DNA from 4 places in the Chryseobacterium sp. UNC8MFCol genome. Region 1 is predicted to be linked to each of the others. Evidence: riboswitches for the same ligand, from Rfam matches in the RefSeq annotation. Region 1 holds a riboswitch; each other region holds the start of a gene.
The links. A riboswitch is a leader RNA that binds a small molecule or an ion and turns the genes downstream of it on or off. The one in region 1 is predicted to bind S-adenosylmethionine.

Region 1 (5,682 bases):
CATTCGCTTTTCTCGCTGATTTTAATTGATTTAAAACCGTTACAGCTTGTGATGTATTTCCTGTTCTTGCCTCGGCCTCGGCTTCGATCAGGTACATTTCAGCAGCTCTCATATACACAAGATCTCCGATAAGAGTGGGTTTAAACTTAAACTTGGCATATCTCAGCAATCCTTCCCTTCCTTTAAGACCATCCCAAGAAAACAACTGGTACCTGATGTCATTCGTATCAAACAAATCCTTAAAGTAAGGATCAGCCATAAAACTGTAGTAGAAACTTCCTGATGAAGACACATCCAGATAGTGGAAAGCATAGCTCGCATCCGACTGCTCCTGCGTTTGGCCGTGTCCCCAGATCCATTCTACATTGCTGATATCATTGAATCCGTCCTTGTATTTTTCAGCCGGCATCAAAGGAAATCCTTCTCTTGCGATTTTCGCAGAAGCAGAAGCTTTACTCCAGTCTCCGGTATTTAAATAAGTTCTTGCCAAAAGCCCGTTCACTACTGCACGGTTAATTTTATCCTTATTATTTCGGTCATAATCCTTCAATAAAACATCCGCATCTGTCAGGTCACTTTTAATCAAAGTATAAATATCTTCCAGGCTTGACCTTTTCTTTGCAGGCGTATTGATTGTCGAAGGTTCCGTATAAATAGGAGCTGTCAAAGCCGTTTTATCTTTCAAATAACTGAACTGGTATAAGCTGGCAATATTGAGGTAGCAGAATGCACGTAAGGCTTTCGCCTGCCCTTTCACCTGATTTTTCTTTTCCTGGCTGCCTTCTGTTCCGTCAATTTTTGTAATAACATTGTTCATATTATTAATGGTCGAATACAGCATAGACCAGATAAACAGAGGCCGGGCGGCTGTACTATTCGACATTTCTGCAAACTGATAGGTAGAAGAGAAACCATATTTATTGGTAAGCACCGCTACATCACTTCCCATGGCATCACTGGCCCTTAAAACCGTTGAATACCCGATATTGGCATAGGTTGTTCCATCATCATTAAACTTAGCCCATGCTCCGTTGATGACGGTTTCTGCACTTTCTGCAGTTTTGAAAACCTCAACCTGATTTGCCTGATTTGTCGGAGCTGTTTCCAACTCACTTTCACAACTGGTAAGCAACCCCAATCCGATCAGACCAAAAGATAAATATTTTAAATTTTTCATTGTTTTAATTTTAAAGTTAAAGCGTTGCCTGAAGACCAAAAGTAATTGTTCTCATGGCCGGATATCTGTAATACGTCGTTCCATCCAGTGCCTGCTCAGGATCCATTCCTTTATGTTTATAGAATGTCAGAAGGTTTTCTGCCTGAACATAAATTCTGAATTTTTTCAATCCTATTTTTTCAAAGTAATCAGATGGAAGGGTATATCCTAAACTTATATTTTTAAGTCTTGCATATGTTCCTGAATATAAAAATCTGGTAGAATTGCCCGTCCAGTTGGTAAGTGTCGTAGTCAGTGCAGGAACATCTGTATAACGGTTGTCCGGTGTCCATCGGTTCAGCATTTCAGCGCTCCATGCACGTCCCGCTGAATTTCCGCTATGCATAATTGAAGTATAATCAGTATCCAGAACTTTTCCTCCGATTTTAAAGGTCAGCAATGCAGAAAAATCAAAGTTTTTATAAGAGATATTGGTACTTACTCCTCCGGTAAGTTTCGGCAATGCGGAGGCTTGTATTGTTCTCGTAGCCTTTGCAAATTCAGAAGTTGTGCCTTCCACTGTATTTCCATTGGCATCAGTGGTAAATGTTTTCCATAGCGGATTTCCGTTATTCGGATCCACTCCAGCCCATTCCGCAAGATAGAAATCATATACAGATCCTCCTTCGCGCAATAACTTGGTTCCTGTTACAATAGAACCTTTAGGAAGTTTCGTTATGGTATTTTTTAAAGTACTCAGGTTAACATCCAAATCCCATCTGAAATCATCTGTCTTAATCGGCGTTGTAAACAATGAAAACTCGAATCCTGTATTTTTTATCGTTCCGATGTTCGCAGGGAAGTCACTGATCCCCAGTGATGGGGCTACCGGCATGTTAAACAGAAGATCCTGGCTTTTTCGCTCAAAATATTCCACATTACCTTTAACTCTGTTATTAAGAATTGCAAACTCCAATCCTACATTCAAGTTAAGGTTGGTTTCCCATTTCAGGTTTTCTGTCAATGCTTTTTCAAGAACTGTTCCGGGCTCACCCAGATTATTATAGAATTTGTATAATTCCTGGTAAGCATAATACAACGGAGATTTATTAGGCTGTAATAATTTATCATTTCCCTGGCCACCATAACTGGCACGAAGAGTCAATTGATTGAAGACATTGAGGTTTTTGATAAATTCTTCATTTGAAATTTTCCATGAACCTCCCACAGACCAGAATTTTCCCCATCTGTTCCCCGGAGAAAACCTTGAAGAACCGTCTGCTCTTCCTGAAGCAGATAAGAAGTACGTATTGTTATAATCATACTCTACTTTACCCAGGAAACTTAAAAGGCTGACTTTATCGCTGTTTCCACTGAAGCTTCCCAACAACGCGGCAGCATCAGGCTCATAATAGTATGGCAGTGAAAACTGAGTTCGCGTTCCGGAGATGGTCTGGTAATCATATTTATAAAATTCCTGGCCGCCTAAGATATTGAAGTGGTGTTTTCCAAATTTCTTATCAAAGGTCAAAATATTACTCGTAGTATAAGATAAAGTCCTGCTATTGGATCTTGTCACTGAACCGTTGGTTTCACTTCCCTGTCCTATCAGTGGATTCGAATAATAATGTCCGTTATAATTAACCAAATCAACAGAAAAGCTTGATCTGAACTTTAATTCCGGTAAGAAGGTAAAATCAAAAAATCCTTTTCCTGAGAAGTTATCTTCCTTATTTTCATTCTTGTCCAATGGTAAAGTTGCCGCTGCATTTTCGTTCTGAAGGGCATTTGCTGGTCTGTATTTACCAAAATCATAAATGGTATTTCCGCTGGCATCCAATACATAACTTCCATCAGGATTTCTTTCATAATACGGATAGAAAGAAGGGATCACCCTTGCTGCCTGAATGATATTGCTGGACTTGGAATCTGACGAAGGAGGTGCCTGCTGAATACTGTTGGTATAGCTTAAGTTCACCCCAACATTCAACCAGCTTTTTACTTCAGAATTGATTTTTAATCGCGTATTGTATCTTTTAAATCCAGATTCAATGGCCATTCCTTTATCATCAAGATAACCCAATGAAAAGAAATAGTTACTTTTCTCACTTCCTCCGCTGATATCCAGATCTACCTGATTTCTGGAAGCTACTCTCTGTAAAATATCTTTCCAGTTGTCGTTCCACAATGGTCTTGCTCCTGCCAATAATTTACCGTCTGTACCTACAGGTTTTGGATATGCTGTTCCATAAGGATTTATCGATAATCCTACACCTGAAGTAAGGTTATCTGTAGCCATTTGGGCCGCCTGCTGAGCAGTGATTTGTCCGGATTGGTAGCCGTTTCTCATTGCTTCCCAATACAATTGGAAATACTGGTCGGTACTTACCTGTTCGTAATCTTTTACTGCTCTGCCGGAAAATCCCTGGCTGATATTAAAATTGACTCTCGCCTCGCCTTTTTTACCGGATTTCGTGGTAATAATAATAATTCCGTTAGCTCCTCTGGAACCGTACAACGCACTTGCTGTAGCATCTTTCAAAACACTGATAGATTCAATGTCATTAGGGCTTATCGCGTTGATATTTCCGTCAAAAGGAATTCCGTCTACTACGTAAAGAGGATTACTGTCGGCACTGATAGACCCTACTCCCCTGATTCGGATGGTCGCTGTAGAACCCGGCTGCCCCGATGCGCTTGTGGTCTGAATCCCCGGGACCTGCCCTTCCAGAGCTTTTGTAATGTTCGTTACCGGCCTGTTATTGATTTTTTCACTGGAAATGGTGGCTACAGAACCTGTATAGCTTGTTCGCTTTGCCTTTCCGTAGGCAACTACCACTACTTCATCAATCTCTTTTTCTTTGAGTGTATCTTTTTTTAGCTTTGAATCCTGTCCGCTTACACCGGTAATTCCTAAGAAAAACGCAGCTACCGGCGGAATCCAAACTTTATAATCAATTAAACTTTTACTAATCATAATCAATTTTGTTTATCATATATTAAAATTTAGCCCCTTGCAGAATAAACAGCAAAGGGCATCGATAAATACGATAAACCAAATGCTTATTTTTCCATTAAAGGCTGAATGTAACACCTTACACAACGCAGGTTGTTAAGACTTCTCAGGGTCAGTTCCCTCCGTCTTTCTTTATAAGCCGATCGAAATATGTTTGCAAAGCTATAAATATTTAGTCCACAAAACAAGTAGACTTTATGTTTTTTCATGATAATTTTACTAAAATTAACATAAGATTTTATCAAAAGCCGTTAAAATAACTGATTACATCAATTAGTATTTTAACAAACATGATAAATATCATTAAAAATAATTCAATAACTCAAACTCACTGTAAACAAAAAAAATGACATCCGAAGATGTCATTCCCTACCATATATATATTTATTAATTGAACAATCAGGTTGGAAATTATCCAATATTTTGTGTTCCGAATCAAAAAACAACTGGTAGCCTAGGATTATGGTTTATATAGTATTTTTTTATCTTACGTAGTTAACCGCAATATCAAACATATTGCAAAACATTCTCGCATTTGAGCTTTCTGTACACCCTGTTCCCTCATTATAAAATTTATCCGCAGATTCGTAATTGTAAAATAAATTGACATCCGTATAGACTAATACATTATCATCTAAAGTTCCGGCAACTCTCCCCGCACTGTCCTTCATAAAAACTTTGGCAGTGGCCGGAAACTGAGTAATCCTTCCCATATATCGGTTAGTTTGTATTCTTGTGTTTTCAGGAAGGGTGCCAAATGCTCCACTGTTAGGTCCCTGAGAACTTGTAGTGAAAAAAGAACCCGGACTTTGAGAATTGATATATTGTGCGGTATAGCCAATATTCAGCTTATTGATAGGAGTAAGGTTCTGATGCTCCGCATCTATCACAAAAAATTTTCTTTTTTCCTGTATTTTCTGTCTTAAAACAGCGATACTCTGATCAGAAAAATAACTGGTATACACATACCCGATCCAAACAATGTCCGAATTGTCTATTGCCTGTGATAACTCTGCCGGGCTTGCAGTCCGGATGTTAATGGTATTAAAAATAAAGTTGGCCATCACTACACTTCCGTTGGGTCCGAAATTACTTGGATTTGTCAGTTTGGAACGAGCTACTGATGAATATCGTCCGTAAGAATCTGTGGATAAAGTTCCGTTCCAGGCATCAGGAACAATAGAAAGTATTCTCACCACCTTGCCGGAAGGCTGGCCCGTGACCCTAACCGCAAAAGTACAGTTTTCATATCCTGAAGGAGTAACAATTGAATAGGTATAATTTCCAGTCTGCACGGGAGTTCCTTCAGCCGAAAGAATGACATACTGTTCTCCGGTAGTTTCAAAATTTCCTTCTCCGTTAAAGCTCATTCCATTGATGACAGCTGTACTTATCTTATAACTTCCTGGCCGGCTTACGGTTACTTTAATTCTCACAGAACCGGAAGCTGGAGCTCCCGCATAGAAGCTTCCGCTAACTACTGGTTCACAGTTAATAATATATACAGCAG
Region 2 (5,682 bases), on a different contig from region 1:
TGATTTTGGGTGAAAATTCCTGAACGCCTCCAAAGGGGTAGCCATCTCTTATCACTTTGCCAAAATAGGTATTTCTTATGAGAAAACTGAATTTCCCGATGCCATAGTTTAAGCCTAAAGATGCTTTGGTTTTAGGAGATAAGGATTCTATAATATTGATTTGATCGGGCCCAAAAAATTCGTTTTGTGGAGTTCCGAGATTTTCCGGAAAATGGAAATCTGTAATTTTTGTTTCGGTATAGTTTCCGGCAAGGCTGATATTCAGGTTACCGCCTCCAAGCTTCCAGTCATAGGAAACGACCAGATCAAGTCCTTTGGTTTCGGTATCAACGGCATTGGCAAAAAACCTTCCGCTTTCCACTTCATTTCCTTTGCCTACAATATCAGAATCTGATAGTCTGGCATCGGTAATATTGCTTGTGATGACAATTCTGTCTTTCACTTTGATGAAATATCCATCTAGTGTAATAAACAATCCTTTAGCCGGTTTCAGGGTAAATCCCACACTTCCGTTTACAGATGTTTCCTGCTTTAATTGATCAAATCCGAGAACCTGGGCAGCTTTACTGTCATTATTAAAGATCCCTTTCGTCACAATTCCTGAACCGGAGGTAGAAATATCGGCATAGGAATTATTAAAGTACTGCTGCTGAAGAGAAGGTGCTCTGAAGCCTGTTCCTACAGCCGCTCTTAAAGCATAATTTTTTACAAATTCATAGCGGACTGCCAGCTTACCATTTAAAGAATTTCCAAAATCGGAATAGTTTTCAAATCTGGCAGCAGCATCAATATTCAGTTTTTTATTAAAATCATAGGATACATCAGCATACACCGCTGTAGAGTGCCTGTCTTTTTTCAATGCATTTTTAGGTGAAAAACCGATGAAAGACTGGGATCCTCCTGCTCCGATTACCGTTGAGCCTTGGGTTACAATATTTCCATTAGTGTCATATTGTGCATAAGACGCCTCATCTCCCTGCCTTATCTGGTATTGCTCGAATCTGAATTCACCTCCAAAGGCAAGGTTAAAATGGTTAATGCTTTTAGAAACATCAAGATTAATGGTATTCTGAAGAAATTCATGCGCCCCTGCATAAAAACGTGTAGGAGATTTTGCTCCCAGCGAAGCATTGTTGGTATTGCTGATATTGTAGTTGAAGGTATTGCTTCCTAACGTATTACTCAGGTCAATCAACCAGTTATTTACGGCATATTTTGCACCCACGGCATAGGATACATCATAAATCCGAGATCCTACTACCGCCTGAAAACCATTGGGATAAAGCGACGGAACCACATTAAAAGTTTCACTTGGAAGCCTTCTGAAGCCATAGCCTTTTCCTTCTTTAACACTAAAGCCTCCGAAAGAATATAATGTAAAATGATCACTAAAAGGATATTCAGCATTAAAAAACAGTTGTCCCTGTCTGATCTGTGCATCTCCGATCTGAAAATTGAAATCACTGCGTGACAATCCGTTTTTTGCGATTAAGGCATCATCATAAGCTCTTGAAATCTGACTTCCGGTCTCCGCAAAATCGTAAGCAAAAGAGTTGTTATAAACTCCTGTAGCAACCGGACTAACATCAGGCAAAGAAATCCCATTAGCACTGATAGATCCATTAGTATTGACGATATTCAGGTTCGATTGATCATAAATAATCAGATCAGGGTTCTGTGTTCTGGTTGTTTTCCCCCTGTGACTTAACTGCAGTGAAAGATTGATATAACCGTCCCTCTTTCCTAAAGAAGTTCCATAATTCGCTCCTGCCTGGTAAGTCTCCCCGTCATTCCTTCCACTTAAACCATAAGTAATACTGGCTGAAGCACCAGGATTTTTTTTCAGAATAATATTGATTACTCCGGCAATGGCATCTGATCCATATTGCGCTGCGGCTCCATCTCTCAGAACTTCTATCCTATCGATGGCAATAACCGGAATGGTACTTAAATCTGTTCCCACTGACCCGTTTCCTACTGTATTCTGATAATTTACCAGAGAGGTGGTATGTCTCCTTTTTCCATTCACCAATACCAGTACCTGGTCTGGTCCCATGCCTCTCAAAGTCACAGGGTCAATATGCTCCGTACCGTCCGAAGCAGATTGTCTTACTGAATTAAATGAAGGAATCAGATAATTCATCAAATCCTGAACGGTGATCTGTGGGGATGCTTTTTGTATTTTTTCAATACTGATCACATCTACCGGAACCGGTGTCTCCAGTTTCGTTCTTTTAAGATTACGGTTTCCAACGATAATGATATCTTCGATTTGTTTTCCCTTTTCCTCCTGCTCCTGGGCAGCGACTCCTATGGTCCCAAGCAGTAATACCGCGATGCTTAATTTTTTCATCTTTGTTCTTGCCAATTAAATACTAACGTTCTGACGGAACCTTCCGCAGATACATAAGACTTCAAGAAATGGAATTCATATAAGAATATTGACTTCACTTATCTCCCCCATCGGGTTGGAATTAGCACCTTTACACTTCTGGAACCGTGCAGGTTGCTAAGGTTTCATTGGGCCAAATCCCTCCACCTTTCTTGATAAATCTAGTGCAAAAGTAGACTATTTTTTTCAATAGGCAAAAAATGAAGTTTTCAGACTTCGTATATTTTGTATTCTTTCTTTAATTATATGCTAAGGTTCCTTTACTTTCTTTAATTGGAAAAAAGACCCATGAAAATATCATGAGCCTTCTGATAAAAGTAATTGTAATGAACTATATTTTAACCGAAGATCCGGCAAGAATATTAATAATGCTTGTTTGAGAATATCATTCCTTTATGATTTTTTTAAAGACAGACTGCCCTCCTTTCAGCTTTAATTCCAGAATATACAATCCGTTAGGAAATGAAGACATATCAATTCGATGGTCTGACATTTTTATGTCTAATTTTTGTCCGGCAGCATTGACAGCACTTACATTTTCAATTGCTGTGTCGGTTTTTATGAGAAGAATTCCCTTTGTAGGATTGGGAGATACGCCTACTTGAATATTTTTTAATGAAGTATCTGAAGTACCTAAACCTGATACCGTTTTGATACATCTTACTGAAGCTCCCTGCCCCCTGGGTCCTCCTGATGAAGGATTGGCAATAGTTGCTCCTATGTAAAGGTATTTTCCGCCGGATCCGGAAGTATCTGAGCTCCAGAAATATCCTCTTTGTCCCACAAACGTAAAATCCCCATTACCAGATCCCCTGTATCCTCCTGCCGGCAGTTTCAGATGACTGTTGTAAGCTGTAGCCGGGTTTGTGATGTTTGCGGCACTCACCAACGATGCCCACTCTGCCTGTGAAGGCATTCTCCAGTCAACCGCTATTGCCTTACAAGGGTCTACACCTATAAAATCGCTGGCATCTTCTTTAGATTTCCCACTCCACTCATCAGTAGCGGCGAAGCCTGACCACCAGGCAGGAGAGCCTGCAATATAGGATCCTGTTGTAATACCTGACGGAGTATTGGGAGATGGCGGTGAAACAACAGGAGAATTTCTCAACTGGTGGCCATCATCCCATCTGCCCCACTGAAAAAGATCTCCGTAAGAATCCTGATCCGTAGCTGATGTTGCCACCTGAGCACTACCAAGATTCTGCTGAAGCCATATTTTCCCATCCTCGCCCCTTACGGTAGTATAGACAACCTGCTGCCCTCTATAGGTAAAAGTGACACACCCTAAGTCGCCAGTGTTGCCTCCGGGATCGGTATTATTACAGTTTTGCGGCAGAGTCTGGGCATGCAAGACATATCCTGTGAAAGCGATGGATGCTCCGATGCCTATTTTTTTTAACACAAAAAATAAATTTTCAAGCATATGTATTATTTTTATTTATTCTAAATTTAATTTAATTTTGCGCAAAAGTACCGTACATTCTTGATCCGGAGGTTATCATTTTCAAATTTTAGTTATCCTGTCCGGAGTTTATCGATTACGGTTGTAAAAAAATGGGTTGTATGAGAAACGGATTCGTATTTAAATCTAAGGATATGGAGATCATGATGAAGGAGGTGTCAGCGGTTGAAAATACTACCAAACCCTTTACCACTGAAAGTCAATCAGGTTTTAATTTGTTTTTCCTCCTCCATTCCAATATGAATCTAAAGGTTCATGATGATAGCAGAGTATTTTTACTTAAGAAAAATCAATACATCCTGTACCATGAATCAGAAGAAAATACTACACTGATATGGCCGGAAGCAAAAGAAACTTTAAAATATTTTCATCTAAGACTCAGCTATCATCATATTACCAACCTGATCAATCCTGCATCCAATAGAGAAGGGGCCGAAATACTGGACAAAATGATCCATAATAAATTCATCTTTCTTCATAAAGGAACACCGCCGGATATGACTGTTGAGATGCACATGATCATCAATGAGATGGTCCATTATTCTAAGGAAGGAATAGTGCAAAAATTATTTATGGAAGCTAAAGTTATTAAGCTTCTGATCCTGATTTTTGAGCAGTTCAGTGAAAAAAAGGCAATGACCTCATCTTTTAAAACCCCTGAAATTGTTAAGAGATTTATTGACGAAAATTATCACAGAAATATAAAAGTTGAAGAAATCGCAGAGCTGGTAGGAATCAGTCAGAACAGGATCAGAAAAGAATTTAAGACACAATATCATACGACTATGGTCCACTATATTTCAGAATTACGCATGCTGAAAGCCAGGAAACTGATTACAGACAAAGAAATTATGATTAAAGAAATAGCTATAGAATGCGGGTATGAGTATCTTCAAAATTTTACCCGGGCATTTAAAAAGAAATTTGGGGTATCTCCGGAAAAACTCAGGAATAATACATAAGAAAAACCGCCTAAAAAAATTAAGCGGTTTTATATATGTTGTTTTGCTTTGATATTACTTTTTCAGAATTCAGGTGAAAAAGCAATGACAGTCAATTAATGATGATGTCCGTGATCGTGAATGAAAGGTCCGTTCCCTTTAGGCTGGTTATAAACAACCTCTACACCTTCTTGCTCTGTAATAAGCTTTCTTCTGATATCTTCAGGGTCGAAAGGCTTCACTTTTCCGAAGTACTCTTTCAAACCTTCAGTCAGCCACATAGGGATAACTAATCCGAAGAACATAAAAATACACCAGAATCCTACTAAAAACATAGTAATGAAAAATACAGTCCAAAGGAACTGGTAGAACGGCCAAAATGCTGATAAAATCGTTATCATTCTCTTAAAGATTTTAGGCAAAAATAGAACTTTTTTCTTTTTTACACAAAAGATCAGGGTTCTATTTTCTTATTTATTTTTATTTTAAACTAATATTCAGACGATGAGAAAATAGATTGATAGATAATAGACCGTTTATTTATCATCTTTTCGACTATTATCTATCCGTCATTTTTATCTTTTAGTGGGCAAGATCTGCAAAGAAATCGTTTCCTTTATCGTCAGTTATAATGAATGCCGGGAAGTCTTTTACTTCAATTTTTCTTACGGCTTCCATTCCTAATTCCGGGAAATCCACAACATCTACGGACACAATATTATCTTTTGCAAGGATTGCAGCCGGCCCTCCGATTGATCCAAGATAAAACCCGCCATATTTATGACAAGCATCAGTCACATCTTTACTTCTGTTTCCTTTTGCAAGCATGATCATGCTTCCTCCATTACTCTGGAACTCATCCACATAGACATCCATTCTTCCGG
Region 3 (5,682 bases), 160 kb from region 1:
GGAATTTTATAATTTTGTAGTAAGAAATAAGTAAAAATGAAAATTACACTTAACAGAATAAACGAGGACTTTTTATTTGAATGCACCAATTCCCAGGGAAATTCTATCCTTTTGGATAATACTTCCCAACCCGGAGCAAAGGGTGTCTCTCCAATGGAAAGTGTTTTAATGGCAGTCGCAGGCTGTAGCGGAATCGATGTCGTTTCTATCTTAAAAAAACAACGTCAGGAAATTACAGGTTTCCAGGCAGAAGTAGAAGGAGAAAGAATTCCTGTAGATGATGCAAAACCCTTTAGATCAATTAATGTAAAATTCCTTTTAGAAGGAGAAATCGATCCTAAAAAAGCTCAGAAGGCGGCTCAGTTATCCTTTGAAAAATACTGTTCTGTCTCCAAAACATTAGAACCTAATGTAGAGATCAGGTATGAGGTATTTGTCAACGGAGAAAAGATCTGATTTTTGATTTAAAAAAATAAAAGAAGCCGGAAATTGATCCGGCTTTTATTGTTTATGACTGATTGCTCATTATCTTATATGGTCAGTCTTGGTTTTATCAATTTGGCGACTGTAGCAGTCCATCCCGTTTGGTGGGAAGCTCCTACACCTCTGCCATTATCCCCGTGGAAGTATTCAAAGAAGGTGATATAATCTTTAAAATGCTCATCATAATTGAACTTAGGATTACCTCCATTAAAGGCACGTTGTCCATGCTCATCCTTTAAAAATATCGAACAGAGCCTTTTACTGATGTTCTGGGCAACTTCGTCAAGATTCCTTTTATCACCGCTTCCCGTTGGTAGTTCTACCTTGAGGCTGTTTCCGTAATAGTAATGAAAACGTTGTAAACTTTCTACAATAAGAAAGTTGATAGGAAACCAGATAGGGCCACGCCAGTTGCTGTTTCCGCCAAACATCCGGCTGTCACTTTCTGCAGGCGTATAATACACCATATTTTCTTTGCCGTGAACAGAGAATACAAATGGGTTTTCTTCATACACCTTAGACATGGCGCGGATTCCGTAAGAACTTAAAAACTCTTTTTCATCAAGCATTCTTGATAAAACTTTGGTCAATCTGTTTTTACGAAGAATACTCATCAGATGCTTTCTGCCTTGTCCTTCCTCATCCCAGTGAGAAACCAGCTTCGTAAGCTCAGGTTTATTTTTTAAGATCCATTCCATTCGGGCCTGAAAATTCGGCATTTTTTCCAGTAATCTGTGGTCCACAATTTCTACAGCAAACAACGGAATTAATCCTACAATACTTCGTAATCTCAGGGAGACACTGTCTCCGTTTCCAAGCTGTAAGACATCATAGAAAAATCCGTCTTCCTCATTCCACAGACCTTTTGTCCCTTCACCCAGATTCTCCATGGCTTCAGCAATATAAAGGTAATGTTCAAAAAATTTGATCGCCATATCTTCATACACCTGATAATATTGAGCCAGTTCCATAGCGATTCGCATCATATTCAGGGCATACATGGCCATCCAGCTTGTTCCATCCGCCTGTTCCAGATGCTGGCCGTCTTTTAAAACCATATTCCGGTCAAAAGCTCCGATATTATCCAGACCAAGGAACCCTCCTCCGAAAATATTTTTACCGTTTTTATCCTTTCGGTTCACCCACCAGGTGAAATTCAGGAGAAGTTTTTGGAAAACTTTCTCAAGGAACAAAAGATCGGGTTTGCCATTATTTTTTTCATCAATTTTAAAAACCCGGAAGCACGACCATGCATGTACAGGCGGGTTTACATCACTCATATTCCATTCATACGCGGGAAGCTGGCCGTTAGGATGCATATACCATTCTTTGGTCAATAGCAGAAGCTGTCCTTTAGCAAATTCTGCATCAATAATGGAAAGAGGCACACAGTGGAAAGCAAGATCCCATGTCGCATACCATGGATACTCCCATTTATCGGGCATCGAAATAATATCCTTATTGTGAAGGTGGTTCCATTCCGTATTTCGTACATACTCATTGAAATTCCTTGGAGCTTCAAAATTCGGATCACCTTTCAGCCATTTTCCGATATTATAATGATAAAACTGCTTGTTCCACAGAAGTCCTGCAAATGCCTGCCTTTGAACATTTTTTTCATCTTCGTTGATAGGGTCGTTCTGAATTTCCTGATAAAATTCTTCAGCTTCAGCAATTCTCCTATTGAAGATCTCCTCAAACTGTGCAAACGGTTCGTCTGTTTCATTCGGACACAATCTGAATTCAAAAACTTTCGATTGTCCGGCGCCAATCATTTCATCAATCAGAAAAGACGCTTTTGTTCCTCTCTTTTCAGGATTAACGGTATCAGTTCCATGATGGATGATAAAATCGTTAATTCCATCCTTGAAGTAATTATTTTCAGTGTGCGGAACTCCGTAAAGCTTTGTCGTATTGGTTTCGTTATCACAGAACACACTTTGAACATCCGTATTCCTAGAATAGATTTTCTTGATGGAAATACTGTCATGCCCGATATCTATACATCCGTTTTGAGAGGCATTCAATTGCCCTTTATAGGTATTGTAGCCCCATTTCCAGTTATTCCTGAACCAGGCTGTGGGGATCACAACAATAGGAGCTTCATGCTGACTCCTGTTGCACACCGTTACTCTGGCGAGAATATCATTATGGTCAACCTTGCAGTACTCAATGAAAATATCAAAATACTCATCTTGATCAAAGATCCCGGTATCGAAAAGCTCGTATTCCGGTTCCTGTTTGCTGCGTCTTCCGTTTTCATTCACCAGATCATCATAAGGAAAAGCATTGATAGGGTATTTGTATACCATTTTCATATAGCTATGCGTAGGGGTATTATCGAGGTAATAAAAAATTTCCTTGATATCTTCTCCATGGTTTCCCTGTGGATTGCTTAATCCAAAGAAGCGTTCCTTTACGATTTTATCTTTTTTGTTCCAAAATGAAAAAGCAAAGCAGAAAAGCTGCTTTACATCTGAAATCCCGGCAATACCTTCCTCACCCCAACGGTAAGCATAGCTTTCCGCGTTATTATGATTGGTATAGTTCCAGGCATTTCCGTTCGGACTGTAGTCTTCACGTACATTTCCCCATTGCCGGTTGCTTACATAAGGTCCCCAGTTTTTCCATTTGGTATCTTGTAATCTTTCTTTTTCGGCGGTCATATCTCATCATTTTTCTATACGAAGTTAGTTTTTTTGAAAAGTAATTCCAATTTTTTTCATCTGAATAATTATTAATATACTCTTGAAACACTAGTATTTAAGCCGATTTTTAAATATTAAATTAATTTTTTTTTGAAATTAAAAGAAAAGAACTACCTTTGCACTATTCGTTCATTCAAATATTGAAAATGTTATCAAGAAAGGTTGAGGGATTAGACCCTATGAAACCTTAGCAACCCTTTGTGCAAGCAAAGAAGGTGCTACGTTCTACCAAAATTATTTTGGACAGATAACTTACTGAAGTTCTTTTCAGCCATTTCCTGTGGCATTTTCAATTGTATTAAAATAATAGAATTGAAAACAGAACTAAACTATATTAATCTTACGTATCAAACCAATTCCGGAAAGGAATACCATATCCCGTTGAGCTATCAGCTGTTCGGGAAAGAGCTGTTTACAGCACCCATTATTGTAGTCAATCATGCCTTAACCGGAAACTCTGATGTTTCAGGAGAAAAAGGATGGTGGAAACAACTTATTGGGGAAAATCAGGTGATCAATACGGAAAAATACACAGTTCTGTGTTTCAATATTCCCGGAAACGGTTACGATCATTTTTTAATTGACAACTATGAAGACTTCACTCCCTCAGATATTGCAAATCTATTTCTGAAAGGGCTTGAAGCTTTACATATCAAAAACGTATACGCCATTATCGGAGGCTCACTCGGAGGCGGAATTGCCTGGGAAATGCTGGCCAAGCAACCTGCGCTGACAGAAGTTTTTATCCCGATAGCCTGTGATCACAGAACTCATGACTGGCTTCATGCACAATGTCTGGTTCAGAAATTTCTATTGAATTCTGAAGATCAGCCATTACAAAAAGCAAGAATTCATGCCATGCTGTGCTACAGAACTCCGCAGTCACTCAATGACAGATTTCAAAATACATACAACCCGGAAAAACAACGCCTGGAATCAGAAGACTGGCTGGTTTATCATGGAAATGCTTTAAACGATAGATTTAGTTTAAAAGCCTATAAACTGATGAATCATCTGCTGATGAATATTAACACGGAAGAATCTGCTCTGGAGAGCATACAGGCACGAATGCACATGATCTCCGTTGATACAGATTTATTCTTTCCTGCTTCTGAAATCCGAATGTGTTTTGAAAGCCTGCAGAAAAAAAAGAATACTGTTTCCTATCACGAGATCCAATCTATACACGGGCATGACGCCTTCCTAATGGAATACCAACAATTAAATAATATCATAAAAAACATTTTATAAAGTAATGAAAAATGCTAACGAAATAAAATTTTTGAAGAACAGATCAATCGTCAAATTTGAAGGAGAAGATTTTTTAGGAGAAATCGGAATTGACGGAAGAATTTTTAAAGCGCTTACTCTAGCGCGTATCAGTGTAGGAGTGATCTCCCAGCAAGCTATAGAAAACGGAATCTCTATTTTGGTTCACGAAAATGATGCCGAAAAAGCAGTAGCTTGTCTTATTGATGAATTTGAACCGGAAAGAAAATCAGGAAAAGTATCCCAGATATATAGTATCAATAATGTTTCTGTTATCGGATTTGTTGCAGAAGATTTCAATAAAGTATTTGCCGAACTGGCAAGAAACAACGTTTTTCCATTATTGTTAAATCAGGTAGCCGGAGAAAACAGAGTAAATATCGTCGTGACTTCATCTCAGGATGAAAAAACAAAAAATATCATTGAATCCGAAATTTTTAAAAAACCAAAGATCGTTCATCTGGCAATCATCGGTCATGGAAATGTTGGAAAAACATTAATACAGCAGGTGCTTGAGTCGTCAGAAGAAATTAAAAGACGCAAGAAAATAGATCTTAGAGTAGTTGCTGTAGCCAATTCAAAGAAAATAGCTTTCAACAAAAAAGGATTTGATGCCAATTGGGGTGATGAAGTGTTGACTGCAGAACATCCGTCAAATGTTCAGGAACTGATTAACTTTTCAAACGAAAATCAATTAGAAAACCTGATCGTTGTAGACAACACTGCCAGCAAAGACTTTGTGAAGAATTATCATGCATTGGCTGAAAACGGATTCGACTTAGTGTCATCCAACAAGATTTTCAATACGCTGCCTATTGAAGAATATCGTAAACTAAGATATACGTTGAGTAAAAATAACAGACGTTATTTATACGAAACCAATGTAGGAGCAGGGTTGCCTTTAATTGACACTATCAAATTATTACACCTTTCAGGAGAAAATATCACAAGAATCAAAGGGGTATTCTCCGGAACATTGAGCTATGTATTCAACAATTTTTCTTTAAGAAACGACAAATTCTCAACCATCATCAATGAAGCTCTTGAAAAAGGATATACAGAACCGGATCCGAGAGAAGACCTTTCAGGAAATGACGTAGCAAGAAAATTATTGATTCTGGCAAGGGAACTGGATCTGATCAATGAATTTGATGATATCAACATTCAGAATCTGGTACCGGAAAGTTTATCATCTGTTTCAAAATCAGAATTCCTTTCCAGA
Region 4 (5,682 bases), on a different contig from region 1:
TACCGTTGATCTGTGTATTCGGCCCGGAGAATGTGGTGTTATTCGGGTTAAGGGCAGAAATACTCGGCAGATTGATTTTTCTGTTATAATTGGCCGCAATATATACCTGGTTCATCAGGTTGTACTGAATACTTGCATTAGGAAACAGTTTAAACTTCTTAAATGGTGTCAGATCTTTCTGAACAACAGTTCCCAAACTATCCTTTCTGGTAATTCCATAAATGTCATAATTTTCAGCTCTTGCCCCTAACGTGAAATCAAACTTTTTCAGTTTAGCCTGGAATTCAAGATAAGTGGAGGCCGTTTGTCTGTGATATTCAAGGTTTGTAAGGCCTTTACTTTCCGTATTATAATCCTGTCTTTCATACAAACCTCCGGCGCTTACTTTTCCTCCGTCCAGCAATTTGATGGGCTGGGCATAATCAACTTTGAAATTAGCCACCCTCATATCCGACTTATTGTTGAGAATATCATTAAGTCCCGGATTTGCAAATGCCTGACCATTATCTGTAAAGTTGCCTTTTCGGTAGAAATTATCCTGAGAAAACTTACTATCCGCTTTAGTAAACCCAAATTGAAAATCAAGTTTTTGGGACTTCTCGGCAAAACGCTTTTGATAGGTTACTACCGCTTCCTGTCTCAATGTATTACTTCTTGCAGCATCGGAAGATTCAAATTGTGCTTCCCGGAATGCATCGGTAGGTTTGTAATAAATATCTCCAAGCCCGTTACTTGCAGTATAGTTGTCATTATTATTATGGTAAATATCATAGTTTAATAATAACTTATCCTGCCCAAGATCGAAAGTTAATCCGGATTTTGCAAAATACCCTCGCGCGAATCGATCTGTATTACTGTTTAATAAAACATCCTGCTGGCTGTTCATCATACTTTCACGATAATTTTGCCCCACATTAAGCTGCCATCCGAAATATTTATTTCTGGCATTCAAATTTACCGAGTTGGTGGTTCTGCTTCTGTACTTATCGTAATTGGTGAAGGTATAATTCCCGGAATAGGTTGCGCTTAGATATTTATTAGCATTTTTATTCGTAATAATATTCATAATGGCTCCTCCCGATGTCGCAGGAAATTCTGCTCCCGGCTGCGTTACCACTTCAATTCTCTCTATAGAATTGGCAGGCATGCTTTCAAGAAAAGAATTCAGTTCATTAGAGGTGATGTTCAAAGGTCTTCCGTTGAGATAAACTTCAAGCATTTTACCCTGATACATCATTCCTGCAATATCTGTGGCTACGAGACCCGGAAGTTTTTTAATCCCTTCCAGAACATTTCCGTTATTAAGCTGAGGCTGTTCAGAAAAATCGAAAATGGTACGATCAGCTTTTTGTTCAACGGCTTTTTTAGTTTTAGTGATGACAACTCCGTCAATTTGTTTTTCTTTTGGTTGATTATTGCTTTTTTCCTGTGCAAAAACAAACACAGAACTTACAAGTGATAAAGCGAATATAGTTTTTTTCATAATGTTTTACTACTGCTTAGTTAGACGAATAAAAAGTCAATTTGTTACGATAAGATTTAGAAAATCAAAAAAATAAGTCAAAAATTTTTTTATTTACGAAATAATTATATCTTTGCCAAATAATTATCAAGAATCTCCAGAGGGGATAGCAACCTGCAAAAACAAGCAAGGTGCTACAATAGATAAGCCGGATCTTCCGGAAAAAATGTTTATATCTTTCTTATCTCCCTTCTTGAATTTTTGTTTTAAATTTTAAATAAATGTTTAAAGAAAAGGGAAATCACATTACAAATTTGAATTTTTATTCGACAGATGGTGAAGGTGCTCTTCATTATACTGATAACTCTTCATGCCATTTCTACATGTGCATGTGTTGCTGTTTCTAGCGTTTATTTTTAAATAATCATTACATTTTTTAACGTCTCAGTGCTAACCTTAAATTTAAGGTTACCGGGATCGCTTTGTCTTATATTCTCATTAATAAATAATATAAAAACACATGCATAACTTTACAAAAAGAAGTATCATCACTTCTGCAACATTTATTTCGACATTCTATTTTGCGCAATCACAATCAGATACCATTTCTTCTAAAAAGATTGATGATATTGTCATACTTGGATCAAGAGGATCCGGAAGATCATTAACTGAGACACCGGTTCCTGTAGACATTATTAACATTTCAAAAATTTTAAAACAAAGTCCTGTTAACAATATCAGTCAGGCTTTAAATTATATTGTCCCTTCATTTTCGTCCACATCACATACAGTAAATGACGGAACAGATTTTGTTGATCCTGCCCTGTTAAGAGGACTCGGTCCGGATCAGGTTTTGGTTTTGCTCAATAGTAAAAGGCGTTATCAGTCATCACTGATTAATGTAACTCTAACTCCGGGGAGAGGTTCGGTGGGAACTGACCTTAATGCCATTCCTGCTTTTGCATTGGATAAAATTGAGGTGTTAAGAGACGGAGCTTCAGCTCAATATGGTTCTGATGCTATTGCGGGAGTTGTGAACCTGGATCTGAAAAGAAGATTAGGCCTTTCCGGTCAGGTCTTTTTGGGAGGATACGCTTCATCAGTTGCTAAAAATTTTTCCGGTGGTGTTGACGGACAAACAATTTCTGTGGATCTTAACTATGGGATTAAAATTGGAAAATCTGGATTTTTTAATATTACAACATCTGCACAATACCGTGATCCTTATTCCAGAGCCGGAGTGAGAGAAGGTGATATTTTTAATGCATACAATGCTGTTAATTACAGAGCTTTGCAGGATGGAGTAGATATTGACGGATTATATAAAAATATTACCAATACCTCCAATACCCAGCAGATCATTAATACGATTAAACAATATGCGACAAAAGTTAATTATTTTTCACAGGATTTCCAATCTCAGATTTCCGGTGCCAATACTATTTCCAGTCTGCAAGGGTTGTTGAATAAAGATTTTACAAATCAGGAACTTGCGTACAGAGGGCTTGAAAGAAAAGATTTCAGCCTTAGAGCAGGGCAGTCCAAATTACAGTCTGCCCAGCTTTTTTTCAACTCAGAGGTACCATTGAATGATGACTGGAAAATATATTCTTTCGGAGGATACAGCTACAGATTGGGAAATGCAGGCGGCTTTTACAGGCTTCCTAATAATGAAAGGAATATCAATGCAATAACTCCTAACGGATATTTGCCGCAGATTGAAGCAACTGTGAATGATTATTCTCTTGCTGCCGGAGTCAAAGGAAAATGGAATGGATGGAACGTTGACTTAAGTAATACGTTCGGAAAAAATGCTTTTAAATTTGGTGTTGTCAATACCTTCAATGCATCTCTTACAGATCGTTCACCAAGAAATTTTGACGCCGGTGGCTCCGAATTTTCCCAGAATACCCTTAACCTGGATTTTTCAAGAAAATATGATGTTTTAGAAGGTTTAAATGTGGCATTTGGAGGAGAATACAGGCATGAAAACTATAAAGTGAATCAGGGAAAGGAGAATTCATATGCTTCCTATGATATTTTTGGGAATCTTGTGACGGCCGGGACTCCTGAAAATGAAAAAGTAACAGATTTTTTTGGAAATATAAGGCCGGCAGGAGCACAGGTTTTTCCTGGTTTTAGTCCTGATAATGCTGTTTCAGGAAATAGAAACAGTATCGCTGCCTATGCTGATCTTGAGCTTGAAGTAACGAAAGGATGGTTGGTAGAAGGTGCTTTGCGTTACGAAAATTATTCTGATTTTGGTTCTACCTTTAATTATAAATTGGCAACAAACGTGAAACTGGCACCTAATCTTAACTGGAGAGGAGCTATTTCTACAGGGTTCAGGGCTCCGTCATTAGCTCAGATTTACTATAGCTCTACATCTACATTAATCCAACAGGGAAAAACAACACAGGTAGGAACCTTTAGAAATAACTCAGACGCTGCCCAGGCGCTCGGTATTCCGAAATTAAAACAGGAAACATCAAAATCTTTCAGTACGGGAATTACCTTTAAAGTTCCTGGAATCAATTTAGTGTTTACCGCTGATGCATATCTTATTAAAATTAAAGATAGAGTGGTGCTTACTGATTTGTTTTTCCGGCCTTCAGGAACCTTTACACCCGGGTCTGACCAGGCTGTTCTTCAGAGCGCCTTTGACCTGGCAAGGGCAAGTGCTGCGAATTTCTTTGCTAATGCTGTAGATTCGGAAACGAAAGGTTTGGACATTACAATCTCTCAGACTTCTAAAATCTCATCCGGAATTTCATTGGAAAATAACTTAGGACTGAATTTTAATAAAACCAAAAGAGTAGGAGAGATTCATGCTTCTCCAAAATTAGTAAGTCAAATTGATAATTACTTTTCAGAGCCTAACAGAATCTACTTTGAAGAAGCTGTTCCCCGGGTGAAAGCTACCCTTTCCAATAATCTGAAGATAGCCGGGCTGAATATTCTACTCAGAAATTCCTTCTTTGGTAAAGTAACTGATGCCGACGTTATTGATGCCAATTTTGATGGAGTAACAGGGAGCAGAGAGCATTTTGTATTGAATAACCGCCTGATTACCGATCTATCAGTTGGATATGACTTTACTAAAAATATTTCAGCAACAATAGGAAGTAATAATATATTCAATATACTCCCTTCAAAGAGTCCCAATATAAGTTCTTTAACTGCTGATAATCAGTTTGTCTACTCCAGACAGGTATCACAATATGGTATTGGAGGAAGATTTGTTTTTGCAAGAATAGAGTTTAAATTCTAAAATACTATTATAAATAAAAAGACGGCTTCAAGAGAAGCCGTCTTTTGTCATTAATCGATCTAACAATTAATTTTTATTTTTCCTGTTGCTTAATCAGGTTCAGGGCAGAACCAGCTTTGAACCAATCAATTTGCTGATCGTTGTAAGTATGGTTGGCCATGATAATATTTTTAGTTCCGTCTTTGTGAACGAATTCTAAAGTCAATTGTTTTCCCGGAGCAAACTGGTCAAGATCTAAGAAATTAACCGTGTCATCTTCCTGGATTTTGTCATAATCTGCTTCATTGGCAAAAGTAATTCCCAACATTCCTTGTTTTTTAAGGTTTGTTTCGTGAATTCTTGCAAATGATTTTACCAATACAGCTTTTACCCCAAGGTGCCTTGGTTCCATAGCTGCATGTTCTCTTGAAGAACCTTCCCCGTAGTTTTGATCTCCTACTACAATGGTTGGGATCCCTGCAGCTTTATAAGCTCTTTGTACAGCCGGAACTTCACCGTACTCACCGGTTAATTCATTTTTAACCTTATTTGTTTCCATGTTGTAAGCATTAACAGCTCCGATCAACATGTTGTTTGAAATATTATCAAGGTGACCTCTGTATTTCAACCAAGGTCCCGCCATAGAAATGTGGTCAGTAGTACATTTACCGAAAGCTTTGATCAACACCTTAGCCCCGGTAATATTTTTACCATCCCAAGCCGGGAATTCTTCTAACAACTGAAGTCGGTCTGAAGTCGGACTTACATTCACCACAACATTAGAACCGTCTGCAGATGGTGCCTGATATCCGTTGTCATCTACGGCAAAACCTTTAGCAGGAAGTTCATAACCTTTAGGTTCGTCCAGCTTTACCTGCTCGCCGGCTTCATTGGTAAGTGTATCTGAAATCGGGTTGAAATCTAATCTTCCTGAAATTGCTACAGCAGCTACCATTTCCGGTGAGGCAAC

Region 2: linked by a shared signal. The riboswitch ahead of M030_RS0107690 (TonB-dependent receptor plug domain-containing protein) and the one ahead of M030_RS0100825 (SusC/RagA family TonB-linked outer membrane protein) in region 1 are both predicted to bind S-adenosylmethionine.
Region 3: linked by a shared signal. The riboswitch ahead of M030_RS0100065 (alpha/beta fold hydrolase) and the one ahead of M030_RS0100825 (SusC/RagA family TonB-linked outer membrane protein) in region 1 are both predicted to bind S-adenosylmethionine.
Region 4: linked by a shared signal. The riboswitch ahead of M030_RS0108010 (TonB-dependent receptor plug domain-containing protein) and the one ahead of M030_RS0100825 (SusC/RagA family TonB-linked outer membrane protein) in region 1 are both predicted to bind S-adenosylmethionine.

Annotation. Positions count from the first base shown of each region.
Region 1 covers NZ_AXUZ01000003.1:169,811-175,492, forward strand. Annotated here, with positions in the region: gene M030_RS0100820 (RagB/SusD family nutrient uptake outer membrane protein) at 1-1,177, opposite strand, end outside; gene M030_RS0100825 (SusC/RagA family TonB-linked outer membrane protein) at 1,194-4,133, opposite strand; SAM riboswitch class I at 4,217-4,313, opposite strand; gene M030_RS0100830 (hypothetical protein) at 4,655-5,682, opposite strand, start outside.
Region 2 covers NZ_AXUZ01000013.1:128,631-134,312, reverse strand. Annotated here, with positions in the region: gene M030_RS0107690 (TonB-dependent receptor plug domain-containing protein) at 1-2,353, opposite strand, end outside; SAM riboswitch class I at 2,449-2,554, opposite strand; gene M030_RS0107685 (T9SS type A sorting domain-containing protein) at 2,778-3,818, opposite strand; gene M030_RS0107680 (helix-turn-helix transcriptional regulator) at 3,959-4,819, shown strand; gene M030_RS0107675 (hypothetical protein) at 4,915-5,199, opposite strand; gene M030_RS0107670 (fumarate hydratase) at 5,381-5,682, opposite strand, start outside.
Region 3 covers NZ_AXUZ01000003.1:12,533-18,214, reverse strand. Annotated here, with positions in the region: gene M030_RS0100080 (DUF58 domain-containing protein) at 1-12, shown strand, start outside; gene M030_RS0100075 (OsmC family protein) at 37-456, shown strand; gene M030_RS0100070 (MGH1-like glycoside hydrolase domain-containing protein) at 531-3,149, opposite strand; SAM riboswitch class I at 3,338-3,445, shown strand; gene M030_RS0100065 (alpha/beta fold hydrolase) at 3,504-4,442, shown strand; gene M030_RS0100060 (ACT domain-containing protein) at 4,447-5,682, shown strand, end outside.
Region 4 covers NZ_AXUZ01000013.1:203,372-209,053, forward strand. Annotated here, with positions in the region: gene M030_RS0108005 (outer membrane beta-barrel family protein) at 1-1,483, opposite strand, end outside; SAM-I-IV-variant riboswitch at 1,602-1,699, shown strand; gene M030_RS0108010 (TonB-dependent receptor plug domain-containing protein) at 1,983-4,733, shown strand; gene M030_RS0108015 (aconitate hydratase) at 4,807-5,682, opposite strand, start outside.